Regions from separate parts of the Clostridium lapidicellarium genome, predicted to be linked through region 1. Evidence: predicted binding sites of a transcription regulator. Region 1 holds the regulator's gene; the other holds the start of a gene.
The links. The regulator Rex, encoded in region 1, represses fermentation and respiration genes when NADH is low (regulators of the CRP and FNR family bind a similar motif). The targets are predictions, from matches to a motif close to ATTGTTAANNNNTTAACAAT.

Region 1 (4,114 bases):
TTACATTCTTGCCCAATAGACATTTTCCTGTATCAGGTTTGATTTTTCCCATAATTATTTTAAAAAGTGTGGTTTTTCCACAGCCATTTTCACCAATAATTGCTGTTTTTTCACCTCTTTCTATTTTAAAATTTAAATTTTGAAATAGAGTATTGCTGTCGAAACCCTTGCTTAAATTTTCTACTTGTAGTACATCATTTCCGCTGTTTAGCCGGGTTTCAAATGTAACATTTTTTATTTTTTTATCTTTGTCAGGAGGGGATATTCTTTTTAGTTTGTTTAACCTTTTTTCCCTGCTTTCTGCTGCTTTTATACTTTTTTCTCTGTTGAAAGATCTGTATTTTTTAATGATTTCCTCCTGCTTTTTTATTTCCTCCTGCTGTATATTGTATGCTTTTAGCTGGACTTCATAATTTTTCTTTTTAAGCTCCAGGTATTTGGTATAATTGCCGTTGTAGCAATTTATATGGCCATTTATAAGCTCTATAGTTGAACTGGTTATGGCATCTAAAAAGTATCTGTCGTGGGATATTGATATTACAGTACCTTTGTAGGATTTTAAATAGTCCTCGAGCCATTCTATGGCATCTAAATCCAGGTGGTTTGTCGGTTCGTCAAGCAAGAGTATGTCTGGTTTTATAAGAAGGAGTTTACAAAGTGCAACACGTGTTTTTTTGCCGCCGCTCAGTACATCTATGGGTGTGCTGTATTCTTCTTCGGAAAATCCCAGACCCTTTAAAGTTTTATTTATCTCTGCCTTGTAGGTATATCCTCCCCTGTTTTTATAGATTTCAGAGAAAGTAGTGTAATCATTTATCAATTTATTATGATACTCTTCATTATGTGAGTCATAGGGCTCACTCATCAGAGTTTCCAGTTTGCCCAATTTTTTTTCCAGATTTACGAGATCCTTAAATACAGTGTACATTTCTTTATATATTGTATTTGAGGAATTTAAAGACAAATGCTGAGTTAGGTATCCCAGGTTTTTTGATTTGTCTATATATAGATCTCCGCTGTCATAACTGGATTTATTGGTCAAAATATTGAATAAAGTGGATTTACCAGCTCCATTTGGACCTATGAGACCTATTTTGTCTCCTTCATTTATATTGAAAGTTACATTTTCAAGTACAACTTTTATTCCATAGCTTTTATGGATGTTCTTACAACTTAAAACTACCATGAGTAAATAACACCTTCCTTAACCATTAATATTTTACTATTGGTGATAACTTTTTTGTAGTCCTAATTTGAAATATTGTATTAGATAATAGAAAAAGAAGCTATTGACATATGATATAATTAAATAATAGTATAAATTATATAAATATAATAATAGATAAGATAATAAATTTTATAAATACGAGGTGCTTTATGGATAAGAAAAAAAATATATCGATGGCTGTGATAAGGAGATTGCCCAAATATCATAGATATTTAGGCGATCTGATGAAAAACGACGTAGATAGAATATCTTCAAAAGAATTGAGTGAAAAAATAGGGTTTACAGCCTCCCAAATAAGACAGGACTTGAATTGTTTTGGAGATTTTGGACAGCAGGGTTACGGGTATAATGTAAGTGAATTATATAGCCAGATATGCAATATACTTGGCCTTGTGAAATTGTATAAAACAGTGATAATAGGTGCAGGGAATATAGGTCAGGCTATAGCTAATTATACCGGCTTTGAAAAATTGGGGTTTGAATTAAAATCTATATTTGATGTAAACCCTAAACTCATTGGCCTTAGGATAAGAGATATTGAAATAAAAGATATTGACTATCTGCCTGATTTTTTAAAGGAGAATACTATAGATATAGGTATAATATGTGTTCCGAGCATTAATGCACAGAAAGTTTGTGATATACTGGTAAAAAATGGAGTAAAGGGTATTTGGAATTTTGCGCCGGTGGATCTGGTAGTTCCGGATGATGTGAAAGTAGAAGGTGTACATTTAAGTGACAGCTTGCTGATTTTAAGTTGTCTGTTAAATGATATGGAATAAAAATTTGTTTAACAAATACAGCTGTACAGTATAAAATTCTGAATTTTAGATAAAAGTAGCAATAATTATACTATTTATATTGAAATATGTAACTTCAAAGTATATAATAATAGTTAAAGCAAAGGATTTTACTTTGACTATTATTGCATATATTTGTGATATTATTAACAATTGTTGCGATAAAACATTTAATTTTATCATATAATTTTATCATAAATTTATTAAAATTATTAAAACTTTGGGGAGGGTCAATATGGAATATAAGAATATTATTCTGAAAAAAGAGGGGAAACTGGCACTGCTTACAATAAATAGGCCTAAGGCACTCAATGCTTTGAATTCGGAGACAGTAACCGAAATAAATGGCGCTCTGGATGAGATTGCAGCAGATGATACTGTGCTGGCTGTAATAGTTACTGGTTCAGGGAAATCTTTTGTAGCTGGGGCAGATATAACTGAGATGAAAGATTTCAATTCTGTTGAAGGAAGAAAATTCGGCAGACTTGGCAATAAAGTTTTCAGAAAACTTGAGAATTTGGAAAAACCCGTTATAGCAGCGGTAAATGGTTTTGCTCTAGGCGGTGGATGTGAACTTTCCTTGGCTTGCGATATAAGGTTGGCTTCTACAAAAGCTAAATTTGGACAACCAGAAGTAGGACTGGGAATTACTCCGGGTTTTGGAGGAACTCAAAGGCTTGCAAGAGTAGTTGGACTGGGCATGGCCAAAGAACTCATATATACTGCAAAAATGATAAAGGCTGATGAGGCTTTTAGAATAGGTCTGGTAAACGGTGTATATGAACCTGAAAATTTGCTGGAAGAAGCAAAAAAACTGGCAAATACAATAGTGGCCAATGCACCTATAGCTGTTAGAATGAGCAAAGTTGCCATAAATAGGGGAATTCAATGTGACATAGATACAGCTACAGCTTACGAATCAGAAGTATTTGGTGAATGCTTTTCTACAGAAGATCAAAAAGAGGGAATGACGGCTTTTGTAGAAAAAAGAGAGAAAAATTTTAAGAATAAATAATTTGGAGGCTATATTTTATAGTATGAAACTATATTAGGGGGTAAAATAAATGGATTTTACATTAACAAGGGAACAACAATTTGTAAAACAGATGGTAGATGAATTTACCGAAAACGAAGTTAAGCCGATAGCTGCTGAAATAGATGAAACCGAGAGATTTCCTCAGGAAACAGTGGATAAAATGGCTAAATACGGTATGCTGGGAATCCCTTTTCCAGTTAAATATGGCGGAGCAGGTGGAGATACGCTGTCTTATATATTGGCTGTTGAAGAGGTTTCCAAAGCTTGTGCCACTACAGGAGTCATATTGTCAGGACATACTTCGCTTTGTGCTTCACTGCTTGAACAATTTGGTACAGAAGAACAAAAACAAAAATATTTGGTACCTCTGGCAAAGGGAGAAAAACTTGGCGCTTTCGGCTTGACAGAGCCCAATGCAGGTACTGATGCCTCGGGCCAGCAAAGCCAGGCTATCCTTGACGGAGATCATTATGTTTTAAACGGACAAAAAATATTCATTACAAACGGAGGAGTTGCAGATACCTTCATAGTATTTGCTATGACGGATAGGAGCAAGGGCACCCATGGAATATCTGCATTTATACTTGAAAAGGGAACACCGGGTTTTTCCATAGGTAAAAGGGAAAACAAGATGGGCATAAGAGCTTCTTCCACTACCGAGTTGATATTTGAGGACTGCATAATTCCAAAAGAGAACCTGGTAGGAAAAGAGGGAAGAGGTTTCCCGATAGCAATGAAGACTCTTGACGGTGGAAGAATCGGCATAGCCGCACAGGCTCTCGGCATCGCAGAAGGTGCTTTGGATGAAGCTATTGAATACATGAAAGAGAGAAAACAATTTGGAAGGCCGCTTTTTAAATTTCAGGGTTTGGGCTGGACAGTAGCAGATTTGGATACCGAGATAGAAGCTGCCAGATTTTTGGTCTATAAGGCGGCTGTAAATAAGGACAGGGGAGTTAATTACACCGTGGATGCAGCAAGGGCTAAACTGATAGCAGCCAACGTAGCCATGGAAGTTACTACTAAAGTGGTTCAGATATTTGGTGGATA
Region 2 (4,114 bases), on a different contig from region 1:
TTCTTTCCAACAAATTTAAAGGCAGCATCGGGACAAAAGGTGAAAAATAAGCTAGGAAATAATGTCCCACTCCTATTTTCTGTATAGCATTAGCCTGAACAATTACAAAAGTTATCAAAGCAAATGCGGACACTACACTGATATCCAGCGTAGGCGGCTTAAAGCCAATTAATCCCAACAAATTCATAGTTAAAAGAAAAATTGCCAGTGTCCCTATGTAAGGCACAAAATTTTTATAAGACTTTCCCATATTTTCTTTTACCAGGGAATTAAAAGTCTGTACTAACATTTCCACTACTGTCTGTTTTTTATCCGGAACTTTTTTCAAATCTTTAGTAGCCCAGATTGCCAGCACAGTTAATACAGCTATTATTATCCACTGATAAAATATACTGGATGTAATATCAAACTTATATCCAAATAATCGTATAGAAAAAACCATAGGCAATAACTCTTCCAAATTATCACTCCCTTTCTATAAAATATAGCTTTAAGGATATTTCCTATTCATTTTTTAGATCTAATCCGTATAAAATTAAAGAGATAAAATGCAGGCTGTAGCCTACCAAGTAAGCAAACATACCGCTTTTATTATATCTAAAAAGTATTAATGCAATAACACATACTAACAATACCCTAAATATAAAGCACAGCAGAGAAATCGACCTGTAGGAATCCTTAAATTTAAAAAGTGCAATTTCTGTAGACACTGCATTTATAACAATATTTACATATGCAATCCCAAATCCAAGAAAAACAAATATTAAATAGCTCCTGAATTTGAAATTAATTCCTATCACAGTGAATATAAGAAGTATAATTATGTCTAAAAAAGCGATCTTTTTTAACATATGTATAACATCTTTGCTCATTTTCTTTCCTCCAACTTAGCTTGGTAACTATTATACATCTCATATAAAGATAAATAAAATCCCACATTCTATGCATTTACATTATATTTCGTCATTTATTGCAATTTTTAAAGAGTTGCCGCTTATTTTAAAATGAAATAAACATATATTTATAGAAATCATAAAGTAATTATACCATAAATTTTTTCAATAAACTAATAATTTTACAATAGAACATCAATTAAGAAAAGTCTTTATCAATAATAAAAGCTGCAGCACTTTTCAAAATTTAAATATTTTGAAAAGTGTTACAGCTTTTATACTAAGTGCAGTATAAACTGAAATATCACAGACTACATTTCCACTATCATAGCAGTACCCATTCCACCGCCTATACACAATGTTGCAAGACCTTTTTTACAATTTCTCTTCTTCATTTCATAAAGCAGTGTAACAAGTATTCTTGCACCGGAACATCCAACTGGGTGTCCAAGGGCTATTGCTCCGCCATTTACATTGACTTTGCTCATATCAAGCTCTAAATCTTTAGCTACAGCTACGCTTTGAGCTGCAAATGCCTCATTTAATTCTATTAAATCCATATCCTCTACTTTTAAATTAGCTTTTTTCATTGCCACTTTAGTCGCATAGAATGGACCATAACCCATTATTTTAGGATCCAGGCCCCTGGTACCATAGGAAACGACTCTAGCAAGTGGTTTTATTCCCAATTCTTTTGCTTTATCCGCACTCATTACTACCAATGCTGCCGCTGCATCATTTATTCCAGAAGCATTTCCTGCCGTAACAGTTCCGTCCTTTTTAAATGCCGGTCTTAGCTTGGACAAAATTTCAGCTGTAGTTCCAAATCTAGGGAATTCATCTGTATCAAAGATTATTTCTCCCTTTTTCCTGTCCTTTATAGTAACTGGAACTATTTCGTCTTTAAATCTTCCGCTTTTTATAGCCTTTTCAGCTTTTTGCTGTGACGATGCTGAAAACTCATCCTGCATTTCTCTGGTTATATGCCATTTTTCAGCTACATTTTCTGCAGTAATTCCCATATGATAATTATTGAAGGCATCAAACAATCCATCTCGAAGCATGGAATCCACTACTTTTTTGTCTCCCATTCTAGCTCCCCACCTGCTGTTTTCAAGTAAATATGGAGCAGCAGACATATTTTCCATTCCTCCGGCAACAACTATGTCATCGTCTCCAACTTTTATAAGTTGGGTTGCCAAACTAACTGCCCTAAGTCCCGAACCACAGAGCTTATTAATGGTAAATGCCGGAATTTCTACAGGAATACCTGCATATACGGCAGCTTGTCTTGCAGGATCCTGACCGAGACCTGCCTGTAATACATTTCCCATTATAACTTCATTTACAAGTTCTGGTTTAACATTTGCTCTTTTAAGTGCTTCCTTTATAACTATAGTTCCTAATTTCACAGCGGAAACGTTTTTCAGACTCCCACCAAATTTTCCTATAGGTGTTCTTACAGCGCTTGCAATAACTACATCTCTCATAATTAATCCTCCTAAATTAAGTTATCTATTCATAATTTACTAAGTTTTCTGTCATCCCCTTTATTATACTAGTTTAATAAAATTTTATCAATATTTTTGTTAAAAAAAAAACAAACTTTTTTATAATTATTTTTAAAGCTGTCAAGCAAAACTTTTACCACATTCAGTGCATCTATTATTTTTCTATATTAAAATGTTTCAGGATAGCCGCCACTATTCTCTTGGAGGCCTTACCGTCACCATATGGATTTATGGCCCTGCTCATCATGTTATACTCATTTTGATTTGATATAAGTTCATTTGCCAGTTTAACTATATTATCTTCATCAGTACCAACCAATTTTACTGTTCCTGCTTTTACAGCCTCCGGCCTTTCGGTAACACCTCTAAGTACCAGCACAGGCTTCCCAAGATGAGGTGCCTCTTCTTGAAGGCCGCCCGAATCAGTCATAACCATATAGCACCTATTCATTAAATTGTGGGTTTCCTTTGTGTCCAATGGAGGCAGCAAATGCACTCTTGGAGTATTGCCCAATATTCTGTACACCGCATTTTTTACTATTGGATTTAAATGCACAAGATATATAATTTCCACCCCGGCATTGTCCTTTACAATTTTTTTAAGGGCGTTGCAGATATTTTCAATTCCCCTGCCCCAGTTCTCTCTTCTATGAGCCGTTACCAATATAACTTTTCTATGTACATAGTCTATTTGGTTTAATTCATTATTGTTAAATACGTAACCCTGTTCCACTGTAAAGTTCATGGCATCTATAACCGTATTTCCCGTAACAAATATTTTATCTTCAGGTACACCTTCCCTGAGAAGATTATTTTTAGAACCCACAGTAGGTGCAAAATGCAAATCGGCTATAGCGCCTGTAAGTCTCCTGTTCATTTCCTCAGGAAAAGGGAAGTATTTATCGTAAGTCCTAAGCCCAGCTTCCACATGTCCCACTTCTATTTTTTTATAAAATGCTGCTAAAGCACCTGCAAAAGTGGTAGTAGTATCTCCATGAACAATAACCAAATTCGGCTTTTCTCTTTCAAATATGCCCTCAAGTCCCTGAAGTACTCTTGTAGTTATCCCTGTTAAAGTCTGTTTGCTTTTCATTATGTTAAGATCAAAATCCGGCCTGATCCCAAAAAGACTCAGAACCTGATCAAGCATTTGTCTATGCTGGGCGGTAACACATACTTTATTTTCTATACTATCTATCTTCCCAAGTTCTTTGACTAAGGGAGCCATTTTTATTGCTTCAGGTCTTGTGCCAAATATTGCAATACTCTTGATTTTTTTCATACAAAATCCTCCATTTTACTCTCTACGCTTAAAAAAACCAACTTTCCAAGCTATTAAAATTAAAATAATCATCACTATAATCAATAAAAAATAAGATCTCTGTGCATTTATCTCCATGGCTACTACAGAAAAACTACCAAGGATTGCACTTATAACATACATTATTATAACAGCCTGTTTTTGTGTAAGGCCCATATCCAGAAGTCTGTGGTGCAAATGTCCTCTGTCAGCCTGCATAATAGGTTTCCCATTTATTTTTCTCCTTATTACAGCAAACAAAGTATCATATATAGGTATACCAAGTGCAAGTATAGGCACAGCTATAGAAAAAGCAGCTGCAGATTTTACAGCTCCTTCAATAGATATGGACGCAAGAAGGAACCCCAATAATTGTGCCCCTGCATCACCCATAAATATAGATGCCGGAT

Region 2: the regulator Rex is predicted to act here: its motif matches at 2,479-2,498, upstream of AB8S09_RS03105 (acetyl-CoA C-acetyltransferase).

The regions. Positions count from the first base shown of each region.
Region 1 covers NZ_JBGFFE010000016.1:36,739-40,852, reverse strand. Annotated here, with positions in the region: gene AB8S09_RS10965 (ABC-F family ATP-binding cassette domain-containing protein) at 1-1,186, opposite strand, end outside; gene AB8S09_RS10960 (redox-sensing transcriptional repressor Rex) at 1,378-2,010, shown strand; gene AB8S09_RS10955 (short-chain-enoyl-CoA hydratase) at 2,264-3,043, shown strand; gene AB8S09_RS10950 (acyl-CoA dehydrogenase) at 3,093-4,114, shown strand, end outside.
Region 2 covers NZ_JBGFFE010000002.1:229,303-233,416, forward strand. Annotated here, with positions in the region: gene AB8S09_RS03095 (F0F1 ATP synthase subunit A) at 1-460, opposite strand, end outside; gene AB8S09_RS03100 (ATP synthase subunit I) at 504-872, opposite strand; gene AB8S09_RS03105 (acetyl-CoA C-acetyltransferase) at 1,205-2,383, opposite strand; gene wecB (non-hydrolyzing UDP-N-acetylglucosamine 2-epimerase) at 2,559-3,686, opposite strand; gene AB8S09_RS03115 (MraY family glycosyltransferase) at 3,702-4,114, opposite strand, start outside.